3 regions of the Providencia hangzhouensis genome follow, and region 1 is predicted to be linked to each of the others. Evidence: predicted binding sites of a transcription regulator. Region 1 holds the regulator's gene; each other region holds the start of a gene.

Region 1 (4,292 bases):
GAAGAGATTCTGCCGGAGCGCTGTCCGCCAACCGTTTCAACTGAGGCTGAGCAGCTTGGAACTCAAGCTCGTTTTTTTTAAGCTCATCATCAAGTGATTGCATGCGCTGGGTGAGTTGGTGATATTGTTGCCACCAATTAACCCCTTGTTGGTGGCGAGCACGCTGTTGCTTGGTTTGAGTCTCTTGTTCAAGTAAATGGTTTTGTTGTGCCAATAACTCTTGATGTTCTGCTTCAGTGAGTAAATTAATGCTTTGCGCTTTCGCTTTTAGCAAATCTAAGTCAATTTTAGCTTGCTTGTGTTGATTAAAAACATAAATTGAAATTTGGCTATAAATTTCAGTGCCTGTAATTTCTTCAAGTAAATCAGCGCGTTCTTTCTCTGAAGCATTTAAAAACGCAGCAAAATCACCTTGAGAGAGTAAAATTGATTTAGTAAAACGCTCATAATCAAGCCCAGTTATTTGTGCTACTAATTCCTTTATCTCTGTGATTTTTACGGTCAATATTTTACCATCAGTAACCGTTGCAAGTTCCGCCTTAGGCTGTTGTAAATTGCCGTCAGGTTTTCCTCCTGCTCGTCTTTGGCTCCAAAAGGCACGATAAGCTTTGCCTTTGACCTCAAACTCCACCTCCGCAAGGCATTCCCCAGTGTGGCGAGTCATCAGTTCATTTTGTGCGTTAGAAATGGTTTTTAAACGCGGTGTTCGGTGATAAAGCGCGAGGCAAATTGCATCCAATAAAGTGGTTTTTCCTGCACCTGTGGCACCTGTAATGGCAAATAGCCCATTGCTAGCAAATGGCTCTTCAGTGAAATCAATTTTCCATTCACCTCTAAGGGAGTTAATATTTTTTAAACGTAAACTTAAAATCTTCATATTAACTTTCCTTGCTCATTTGTAATGCGTCATAAGATTGTTGAAATAACTGCACTAGGCGCTGTTCACGCTCAGGATCTTCTAATGACTCTTGGGCAAGGCGACGTAAAAAAACGTCTTCTACGGTGAGTTCACTCAATGTTTCATTGGCCAAGGTTTGGTTTTGTCCCTGTATTTGCTTGCGTGCACGGCGTAGTATCACGATTTCGACAGGGAGGTCTTGTGTCAACGCTTCAATACGTTGTTGGATATCAGCGAGGTAATCTTGTGAAGCGACTTCAATATCAAGCCAAACCGGTTTATCACCTTGGTAATCTTTCCATATCTCTAATTGCTGTTCTATTTGGCTTAAGGATCCTTTAATGCTTTGTAATGGCTGAATAATGGGGATTTTCAAGGGGGTAATTTGAGTTAATTCACTTCCAGTGAATTCAATAAGGCAGACACTTTTTTGTTGCGCTGTTTCGTCAAAACTTAATGCAATAGGTGAACCGCAGTAGCGAATATTTTCTTGTCCTCCAATCACTTGGGGGCGATGAATATGGCCAAGGGCAATATAGTCAGCAGGGGGAAAGGCCCCAGAAGGAAACGCATCTAACGTACCAATATAAATGTCTCTCACAGAGTCAGTTAAGGCTGCGCCGACAACGGTTAAATGGCCAGTTGCAATAATTGGGATATCCAACCCTAAAGCGGCTCGTTGTTCTAGTGCGAGTTGGTAGCTGGCTTGGTAATGATCATGAATAGCGCTTTGTAGTGAGCGTTGTTTCTCTTCAATATCTTGCCCTGCGATACTCAGTTGAATATCCCGAGGACGTAAAAAAGGAATGGCACAAACTAAGCCGATAGGTTGTGTTTGTTTATTCACTAAGGTAATAACATGCGGCTCACTTCCAGACGTAATGACTTGTGTATTCAAGTAACGAAGTAGAGCACTTGACTCATTGAGTACAGAAACAGAGTCGTGATTACCGCTTAAAATAACCAGTTGGCAACCTGTTTTTTGTAAGTCGACAATAAATTTGTTGTACAGCTCACGTGCATAGCTCGGTGGTGAACCTGTATCAAATATATCACCTGCAACGATGACGGCATCAACATGGTGTAGTTCTACTTGCTCAACTAGCCAATTTAAGAAATGTTGGTGCTCAGGCGCACGGCTTTTGGTAAAAAAATACTGACCAAGGTGCCAGTCTGAGGTATGAATAATGCGCATGAGTTATCAATTCCTATCATCAATAATGAGCATGAACGTTCGATAATGAGAGTATACCTGATCCATATAATGGGTGAGGGGTGTTTGTGACTTTATTACCATGTTGCGGAAATATTTCACTTAAATGACATTTAACCGTTAAAATAAAGATTAATATGCGTTTTACCCATTGATATTCATAATTCTGTCATAAAAGTGACGCATAATGCTTTCACATTTTAAATGTCTTCTTAATTTTACAGGAACAATCATGGCAAGACGCATTCTAGTTGTTGAAGATGAAGCGCCCATCCGAGAAATGGTTTGTTTTGTATTAGAACAGAATGGTTTTCAGCCTATTGAAGCTGATGATTATGACAGTGCGATTGCACAACTCGTTGACCCGCTACCCGACCTCGTCCTACTGGATTGGATGATCCCAGGGGGCTCCGGTATCCAAGTAATTAAACATATGAAGCGTGATAGCGCAACACGTGACGTTCCTGTCATGATGTTAACTGCACGAGGAGAAGAAGAAGACCGCGTAAAAGGTTTGGAAGTTGGCGCGGATGACTATCTTATCAAGCCATTTTCACCGAAGGAATTAATTGCTCGGGTAAAGGCAATTTTACGTCGTATTTCACCAATGGCGACGGAAGATATTATTGAAATGAATGGGTTAACATTAGACCCTACCTCTCATCGTGTGACCAGCAATGACATCCCTATTGATATGGGGCCAACTGAATATAAATTACTACATTTTTTCATGACTCACCCTGAACGCGTATATAGTAGAGAACAGCTACTAAATTATGTCTGGGGAGCCAATGTGTATGTTGAGGATAGAACCGTTGACGTGCATATTCGGCGGTTAAGAAAGGCACTAGAGACGGAAGGTCATGATAAAATGGTACAAACTGTACGTGGTACAGGTTATCGTTTTTCTATCCGTTATTAAAACCCACAAAGGGAGAGGCATGCGTGCTTGAACGTTTATCGATTAAGCAGCTGATTTGGGGGCTGTTTTTATTTATCTTACCCGCCCTTATTTTATCGGTTTTTATTGGCCACCTAGCGTGGCTATTAGTGATATCGCTACTTGCTGCACTGATATGGCATGGGTATAACCTGCTCAAGCTTTCTTACTGGTTATGGCTAGATAAAAGTATGTTGCCCCCTGAAGGGCGAGGTGGGTGGGAACCCATTTTTTATGGTATCTACCAGATGCAGCAACGTAATCGAAAACGCCGCCGTGAATTAGGCCAGTTAATTAAACGGTTTCGTAGTGGTGCAGAATCACTACCTGATGCAGTGGTAATGATGACAACCGAAGGGAATATCTTCTGGTGTAATCGCCATGCGCAGGCTTTGCTTGGCTTTCGTTGGCCTGAAGATAATGGTCAACATATTTTTAATTTACTACGTTATCCTGATTTTAGCCGTTACTTCACCATCAAACGTTATGACCAAGCGCTGACTATCGAGCTCAATAGTGGTGAAATCGTTGAGTTTCGTATCTTGCCATATACCGAAGGGCAGTTATTGATGGTTGCGCGAGATGTGACAGAAAAACGTCGTTTGGAAAAGGCGCGTAGGGACTTTTTTGCGAATGTGAGCCATGAATTACGGACTCCCCTCACTGTCATTCAAGGTTACCTAGAGGTTATGGATGACCAAGAAAACGTGACTGCGGTCAATAAAAAAGCACTGCATGTTATGCAAGAGCAAACGCACCGCATGGATAACTTAGTTAAGCAGCTTTTGCAGCTATCACGCATCGAAATTGCCCCTCAAATTAACCTTGATGAGCAAGTGAATATCCCTGTCATTCTCAAAATGATTGAGCAAGAAGCGCTTAGTTTAAGCCAAGGGCGTCATCAATTTGAATTTCATGTTGATGAAAAATTGCGTGTTCATGGTAATGAAGAGCAATTACGTAGTGCAGTGGCGAACTTAGTCTATAACGCGATCAGCCATACGCCTGAAGGCACCAAAATTTGGGTTGATTGGCAGAGAAGCGGGCAAGGGGCGCGTTTTAGTGTGAGAGATAACGGGCAAGGGATACCCGCAGAGCATATCCCTCGTTTAACCGAACGTTTTTATCGAGTAGATAAAGCACGTTCCCGCCAAGGCGGTGGAGGTACTGGCCTTGGGTTAGCTATTGTTAAACATGCATTACAACATCATAGTAGTCAGTTGGTGGTGACGAGCCAGTTA
Region 2 (4,292 bases), 1.6 Mb from region 1:
TGACAACTAATGGCTCGTCAAATTCTACTGCATCACCGTTTTGCAACAGAATGGCTTTAACAACGCCTGCTTTATCTGCTTCGATTTGGTTCATCATTTTCATCGCTTCAACGATGCAAAGTGGGTCACCAACGCTGACCGTTTGACCAATCTCAACGAATGGTTTCGCTTCTGGGCTTGGCGCGCGGTAGAAAGTACCGACCATTGGTGAGCGAACCTGGTGACCAGCAACCGCAGCAGGTGCAGCTGGCGCTACCATAGCTTCAGATGGTGCAACCGCATTAGCCAAAGCAGGTTGTTGTGCAACCGGTGCTGAGTAATATTGTTGAGGTGCAGCCATAACCTGGGAAGCAGGTGAAACGCGGCTGATACGTACTGACTCTTCACCTTCAGAAATTTCCAGTTCAGAAATGCCAGACTCTTCGACCAGCTCGATCAGCTTTTTAATTTTACGAATATCCATGGATATGATTCCGTACTCTTATATTTGGATTGAATTAATTAGGCGCAGACGGTTAACCGCTGCCTGTAAAGCAAAACTATAACCATCAGCACCTAGACCACAAATTACACCGATTGCTTTATCGGAGAAATAAGAATGTTGGCGAAATGATTCCCTAGCGTGCACATTAGACAAGTGGATCTCGATAAACGGGATACTCACCGCGAGTAATGCATCACGTAGTGCAACACTGGTATGTGTGAATGCAGCCGGATTGATGAGAATAAAATCAACATCATGACGTGCAGCATGAATTTTATCGATTAGTTCAAATTCTGCGTTTGACTGAAAATGACTCAATTTTACCCCTAACTGGCTAGCCTCTGACTCCAGCTTGGATACGATATCGGCAAGAGTTTGGTTGCCGTATTTATCGGGTTCCCGTGTACCTAGCAGGTTTAGGTTTGGCCCATTCAAGAGTAAAATGTGAATATCTTCTGCCATTATGCTGCTAACTCCGACGATATTATCAATAGCCCGACAACATAACGCGATGCTAAGCGTTTGTCATCTTTTATCATAAAAATAAATGGATTTTCTACTGACAAGGTTCGTCATTATAATTATTTCGTGACATATAGCAGCAAAATACTGGTCTTATCAGAGAAAATACCCGAATTTATTTTAGAAAATGTGCGGTAATCCCTATTTAGGCGAAAGTACCGCAATAAATTGGTGACTAACCTCGCAGGTTGACTAGCGTACGCCCAGTCACTTCATTTTTTAAGAGTTTTTTTGCATATTCGACAGAATCTTCTAATTTAATCTCATTGCTGACTTGCTCATAGAAAGACGGAGGTAGAAGTTCCGCGAGTCGTTGCCATACTTTAGGGCGATTTGCGGCAGGGTAGTAAACCGAATCTACACCTTGTAGGCGGACATTACGTAAAATAAATGGCATGACACTGGTTGGTAAGTCGAAGCCACCCGCTAAGCCGCAGGCGGCAACAGTCCCATTATAGTGTGTTTGCGCAAGAAGATTAGCGAGTAATTCACCACCTACTGTATCAATCGCACCCGCCCACAACTGTTTGTCTAATGGTTTAGCAGGATGAGTGAAATCACTACGAGGTAATACTCTCTTGGCACCTAAACTTTGCAGGTAGCTGCTGTTTTCTTCACGACCTGAAATCGCGACAACCTCATAACCTAATAAAGAGAGTAATTGCACGGCAGTACTACCTACACCACCGCTTGCACCACTTACGATGACTTCGCCTTTATCAGGAGTTACACCAGCTTCTTCTAGGGCATTTACACAGAGCATTGCTGTAAAGCCGGCGGTGCCAATAACCATCGCTTGTTTTAAGGACAAATTTTCTGGAAGAGGGGTTAAATACTTTGCGGGGACTCTTGCTTGAGAGGCTAACCCGCCCCAATGCGTTTCACCCACCCCCCATCCAGTCAGTAGTACATGTTGGCCAACTTGGAAACGAGGGTCTTCACTGTGGTGGATCACACCTGAAAAATCGATACCGGGTACCATCGGGTATTGGCGAACAACGCCCGCTTTTCCACAAATAGCTAATGCATCTTTATAATTAAGTGTAGACCAATAAATATCGACTATAATATCTCCGGCTGGAAGCATTTCTGTAGTTAATGGTTGAATGCCAGAGACGATTTTTTCGTCAGTTTGTTGTAGGACGAGAGCTTTCATCTTTCACTCCTATATAATGATTAAATATGTATTTTGAAAATGACTAAAATTTGAGTGTATTTCATTGACGTAGTAACAGTATTTAAGCTATTAATATTGTAATTAATTTGTAAAAATTTATTTTTTTCTGGCATAAATAGGCTTTTATCATGCAAAATATCGCATCTTGACGGATTCATTTTGCATATTGACATAAATTTGCCGCGTTTCTGGTAGATAATAGAGCGAACACTCAGCGAATTCACCCAATTTGTATTGGAAATAGCCAGTGTGTAGCAATAATAAAAAGAACTAAATAATATTTGAACTTGTTGCCATAATAGCTTGTCACACTGGGAAGAAAAGGATGGAGTATATAACAGCCAAAGAATAGGTGTTTTTTTGTGTGATTTTATCCTGTAGGTAAATAATACAATTAATATCTGTTTTTGGGGTTTTTATCTGCTTCGTTTAGATAAGAAGCATGTACAGTACGGTACGTGAAAAATAGATGAATTAACCATATTTTAGAAGCAGCTCATTAACGCCTTGAGACCGCTTCAAGTGGTTGGTAGAGTAGACGGGTTTAAATTCGTCCCCAGCTTGCAGGATAACTCTTTCGTTATGTTTAAAAAATTTCGTGGCATGTTTTCTAATGACTTGTCTATTGACTTGGGTACGGCCAATACCCTTATTTATGTCAAAGGACAAGGCGTAAAATTAAATGAACCCTCTGTAGTTGCTATTCGTCAAGACCGCTCTGGATCGCCAAAAAGCGTTGCTGCTGTCGGTGGTGAAGCGAAGCAGATGCTGGGACGTACACCAGGTAATATTTCGGCAATCAGGCCAATGAAAGACGGTGTTATCGCCGACTTTTTCCTGACTGAAAAAATGTTGCAACACTTCATCAAACAAGTTCATAGCAACAGTTTTTTACGCCCAAGTCCGCGAGTCCTTGTTTGTGTCCCTGTTGGTGCAACACAAGTTGAACGTAAAGCCATTCGTGAGTCAGCGTTAAGTGCGGGCGCACGGGAAGTCTTCTTAATTGAAGAACCTATGGCCGCAGCAATTGGTGCCGGGTTACCTGTATCAGAAGCAACAGGCTCAATGGTTGTTGATATTGGTGGTGGTACTACAGAAGTCGCTGTTATTTCGTTAAATGGCGTTGTTTACTCTTCATCTGTACGCATTGGTGGTGACCGTTTCGATGAGTCCATCATTAACTATGTACGTCGTAACTATGGCTCACTGATAGGTGAAGCGACAGCAGAACGCATCAAGCATGGAATTGGCTCTGCATTCCCAACAGATGAAGTTTACGAGATTGAAGTTCGCGGCCGTAACCTTGCGGAAGGTGTGCCACGCGGATTTAAGATGAACTCCAATGAAATTTTAGAAGCATTGCAAGAACCGCTTACAGGAATTGTCAGCGCAGTCATGCTAGCACTTGAACAGTGTCCTCCTGAATTGGCCTCAGATATCTCAGAGCGCGGTATGGTCTTAACCGGTGGTGGCGCGCTTCTTCGTAATTTAGATCGCTTATTGATGGAAGAAACTGGTATCCCAGTTATCGTTGCTGAAGATCCTCTAACTTGTGTCGCTCGTGGTGGCGGTAAAGCGTTAGAAATGATTGATATGCACGGTGGCGACCTGTTTAGCGAAGACTAAATGGCCTTTTAGAAACAGTTGGGGCTGTCCCCAACTGTTTTGACTATTTTTTGTTCCTCTGACATTAGTGAAACTTAGCCACACATGAAGCCAATTTTTAGGCGAGGTCCATCCCTACAGCTACGCATTTTTATTGCGGTAATCATTGCACTTGTACTGGTGGTGATTGACCATCGCTTTGAGCCTTTCAATAAAGTCCGTAACTACTTAGACACGGCGGTTAGCCCATTCTATTTTTTAGCCAATGGCCCACGTCAATTTCTAGATAATATCTCCGAAAGCTTCTCTTCAAGAGAACAATTGCAATTCGAAAATAAAGCCTTACGCCAAGAGCTATTACTGAAAAAAGCGGACAACTTGCTTTTAGAACAACTTAAGCAGGAAAATGCGCGGTTAAGGGAGTTACTTGGTTCGCCACTTCGTCAAGATGAACACATGATGGTCACGCAAGTTATTTCAGGCGCGAATACGCCATATCGTGAC
Region 3 (4,292 bases), 570 kb from region 1:
CTGATCGTCTTAGATCTAATGCTACCGGGTGAAGATGGCTTATCAATTTGCCGTCGCTTACGTAGTCAAAATAACCCAATTCCTATTATTATGGTAACAGCGAAAGGCGAAGAAGTTGATCGCATCGTTGGCTTAGAAATCGGTGCGGACGACTATATTCCAAAACCTTTTAATCCACGGGAATTGCTAGCTCGTATTCGTGCAGTTTTACGTCGCCAAGCTAATGAATTACCGGGTGCGCCATCTCAAGATGATGCGATAATTACTTTTGGTAAATTTAAATTAAATCTTGGGACACGAGAAATGTTCCAAGGTGATGAGAATATGCCATTAACCAGCGGTGAATTCGCGGTGTTAAAAGTGTTGGTTTCTTACCCAAGGGAACCGTTATCTCGTGACAAGTTAATGAGCTTAGCGCGAGGTCGTGAATACAGTGCGATGGAACGTTCAATCGATGTTCAAATTTCACGTTTACGCCGCATGGTTGAAGAAGACCCAGCACACCCTCGTTATATCCAGACGGTTTGGGGCTTGGGCTATGTGTTTGTTCCTGATGGAAGTAAAGCATGAAGCGACTGAGGTTTTCAAGGCGTAGTACATTTTCTCGCTCGTTATTTTTATTTGTAGCCTTACTGTTTGCGAGTCTCGTGACCAGTTATATGGTCGTGTTGAATTTTGTTGTAATGCCTAGCTTACAGCAATTCAACAAGGTACTGGCATACGAAGTAAGAACATTAATGACAGAGAAAATGGTTCTACAAGATGGAACCTCAGTGCGGGTATCTCCCGCGTTGCGTAAGAAAATCTACAATGAATTAGGAATTACCTTTTATGCACATTCAGCGGCGATGGAAGAAGGACTGAATTGGGCAAAAGAGTATGATTTTCTAAGTGAACATATGTCGGAATATATTGGTGGTAAGGCGAGTGTTCACCTTGAATTAGGCCGAGAATACCCCATTCTATGGCTAACGTCTTATCTCGCACCTGATATTTGGGTGCGAGTTCCACTGACTGAAATCGGCCAAAATCAGTTCTCCCTTGTTTTTCGCTATACATTAACAATTTTTCTCACCATTTTTGCAGGGGTATGGTTGTATATACGCTACCAGAACAAGCCGTTGCTTGAATTGGAATACCACGCAGGTGAAGTCGGCAAAGGGGTAATTTTACCCCCAATGCAGGAAAAAGGCGCCACTGAGGTTAGAGCTGCTATTCGTTCTTTTAACCACATGGCTGCAGGGATTAAAACCTTAGAAAATGACCGAACTGTCTTAATGGCAGGGGTAAGTCATGACCTAAGAACTCCCTTAACCCGTATTCGTTTAGCGACAGAAATGATGAGCCCAGAAGATAGCTATCTGGCTGAATCTATTAATAAAGATATTGAAGAATGTGATGCGATCATCGGCCAATTCATGTCTTATCTGAAAACAGGTCAAGAAATGGATATGGAATTCTGTGACCTTAACGCTATTTTAATGGAAGCGGTGAACTCAGAAAGTAATGTCATCGGTGAAATTGAAACCGCACTTGAGCCTGGCTCAATGATTGTTAATGGTAACCCATTAGCAATTAAACGCGCGATTACCAATATGATTGTTAACGCTTACCGCTATGGTAATGGCTGGATCAAAGTCAGTAGTGGAAAAACGGAAGACTCCGTTTGGTTCCAAGTCGAAGATGACGGTGCAGGTATCAAAGAAGAAGACATTCATCGCCTGTTCCAGCCATTTGTACAGGGTGAAAAAGCTCGTAGCAACAAAGGCACAGGGCTAGGGCTAGCGATTATTCGTCGAATTGTTGATGCTCACGAAGGGAGCATTGAGATTCATAAAAGTGAGCGTGGCGGGTTTGCTATTAGGGCTTTGCTTCCTCTTAAAGAGAAAGAAGACTAAATACTCTTCACACTTTGCGCGGCAGCGTTGTTGGCTGCGTTCGGCTACTCGGGTCACATACTTGTGTATGCTCCCCGAGATATCCTCGCTTGCCGCCTAGCTGCAACACAAATTGTTTTGAGTATTACTTTATAGTTGCAGGATAAAAATATTTTTCGCTTTTATGACAGTCTGTCATTTTTCTTTTTGATATTAGTTTCGAAATTTTGTTTTTATAACTAATTGAATTTTAAGTTGTAAAATTGTATTTTTCTTCGTTTTTGTTTTCTCGCCAGTGAAAAAATCAGCAATTGTCATAAAACTGTCATAAAAACGACATGTTGTCGTAACTAAATTGTCCTATTTTTCCTACCGTGACATACACCCAACAATTTTATACTTGATTGTTTCTATACATCCCCGGAGGGATTATGAAAATGACGCGTACCACCTTAGCAAGCGTAATGGCAGCAACTTTATCTCTGACTGCAATGTCTTCTTTTGCTGCTACCAGCCTGACCGGAGCTGGCGCGACCTTTCCTGCTCCTGTTTATGCGAAGTGGGCAGATTCTTATCAGAAAGAAACAGGTAATAAAGTAAACTATCAGGGGATTGGTTCTTCTGGTGGTGTCAAACAAATCAATGCAAAAACAGTTGATTTCGGTGCATCTGATGCCCCATTAACTGATGAAAAATTAAAAGAAGATGGCTTGTTCCAGTTCCCAACTGTTATCGGTGGTGTGGTACTGGCTGTTAATGTAAAAGGAATTGAGTCAGGGCAACTGACTTTAGATGGCAACACATTAGGCGACATCTATTTAGGTAAAATTACCAAATGGAATGACCCAGCAATCGCTAAATTGAACCCAAATGTTAGTTTGCCAGACCAAGCTATCGCAGTTGTTAGACGTTCTGACGGTTCTGGTACCACGTTCGTATTCACCAGCTACCTTGCTAAAGTCAGTGCAAGCTGGAAATCAGACGTTGGCGCGGGTTCTACCGTTAACTGGCCGAAAAATAGCGTAGGTGGTAAAGGTAATGATGGCGTTGCAGCTTTCGTACAGCGTCTACCAGGTTCTATCGGTTATGTTGAATATGCATACGCAAAACAGAACAACCTTGCGTATACTAAATTAATCTCTGCTGATGGCGAGGCGGTTTCACCAACGGGTGAAAGTTTCAGTGCCGCAGCGAAGAAAGTTGACTGGTCTAAATCTTTTGCACAAGATTTAACAAACCGTGATGGCGCGAATGCATGGCCGATTACTTCAACCACATTTATCTTAGTTCACAAGCAGCAAGCGAATGCGGAAAAAGGCAAAGCGGTTCTTGACTTCTTCAACTGGGCTTATGATAAAGGTGGTAAACAAGCGGAAGCGTTAGATTACGCAATTTTACCTCAAGAAGTCGTGACCGCAGTACGTGCAGCATGGAAAACAGAAGTTAAAGATAGCCAAGGTAAAGCATTATTCTAGGTGAACTTAGGTTTTCTAAGTGCACTTAGGGTTGGAAATGGCGGGTAAGTGCTGAGGAACAGGGCTTACCCGCTCATCGTTGTAACGCAATCCTGTAGAAAAGAGCAGGAATGAAATGAGAACAAAGCGCATGGCCGAGAAAACAACGGCATTTAGAGCTCCCAGCAAATCAGGTGATGTGATTTTTAGTGCACTGGTAAAGATTGCCGCGCTCATCACTTTGTTAATGCTCGGAGGCATTATTATTTCCCTTATTTTTGCATCTTGGCCAAGTATGCAAAAGTTTGGGTTTTCGTTTTTGTGGACCAAAGAATGGGATGCACCGGCTGAAGAATTCGGTGCTCTTGTGCCTATTTACGGCACTATCGTTACATCGTTAATTGCTCTGATTATCGCCGTTCCTGTTAGTTTTGGTATAGCACTGTTCCTAACAGAACTGGCACCCAATTGGTTAAAACGTCCTCTTGGTATCGCGATTGAACTTCTTGCTGCTATCCCAAGTATCGTTTATGGGATGTGGGGGTTATTTGTCTTTGCTCCTCTGTTTGCAGAATATTTCCAAGAGCCAGTTGGTAATGTGATGTCGAGTGTGCCGATTGTCGGTGAATTATTTTCAGGGCCTGCATTCGGGATAGGTATTTTAGCAGCGGGGATTATCCTCGCGATTATGATTATTCCCTACATTGCGTCAGTGATGCGCGATGTATTTGAACAAACGCCTGTGATGATGAAAGAGTCAGCTTACGGCATTGGTTGTACGACATGGGAAGTGATTTGGAATATCGTGCTGCCGTATACCCGCAATGGGGTAATCGGTGGAGTGATGTTAGGCCTTGGCCGTGCATTGGGTGAAACCATGGCGGTGACGTTCGTGATTGGTAATACTTACCAACTTGATAGCGCATCACTGTTTATGCCAGGTAACAGTATCACCTCGGCA

Evidence for each region. The regulator PhoB, encoded in region 1, activates phosphate uptake and scavenging genes when phosphate is short. The targets are predictions, from matches to a motif close to CTGTCATAAAACTGNCNNAT.
Region 2: the regulator PhoB is predicted to act here: its motif matches at 2,350-2,369, upstream of acuI (acrylyl-CoA reductase (NADPH)).
Region 3: the regulator PhoB is predicted to act here: its motif matches at 2,189-2,208, upstream of pstS (phosphate ABC transporter substrate-binding protein PstS).

The regions. Positions count from the first base shown of each region.
Region 1 is NZ_CP135052.1:795,347-799,638, forward strand. Features, by position in the region: gene PZ638_RS03375 (AAA family ATPase) at 1-877, opposite strand, end outside; gene sbcD (exonuclease subunit SbcD) at 879-2,093, opposite strand; gene phoB (phosphate regulon transcriptional regulator PhoB) at 2,344-3,033, shown strand; gene phoR (phosphate regulon sensor histidine kinase PhoR) at 3,057-4,292, shown strand, end outside.
Region 2 is NZ_CP135052.1:3,738,616-3,742,907, reverse strand. Features, by position in the region: gene accB (acetyl-CoA carboxylase biotin carboxyl carrier protein) at 1-463, opposite strand, end outside; gene aroQ (type II 3-dehydroquinate dehydratase) at 482-946, opposite strand; gene acuI (acrylyl-CoA reductase (NADPH)) at 1,182-2,162, opposite strand; gene PZ638_RS17075 (rod shape-determining protein) at 2,766-3,809, shown strand; gene mreC (rod shape-determining protein MreC) at 3,894-4,292, shown strand, end outside.
Region 3 is NZ_CP135052.1:230,275-234,566, forward strand. Features, by position in the region: gene ompR (osmolarity response regulator transcription factor OmpR) at 1-570, shown strand, start outside; gene envZ (two-component system sensor histidine kinase EnvZ) at 567-1,898, shown strand; gene pstS (phosphate ABC transporter substrate-binding protein PstS) at 2,309-3,352, shown strand; gene pstC (phosphate ABC transporter permease PstC) at 3,483-4,292, shown strand, end outside.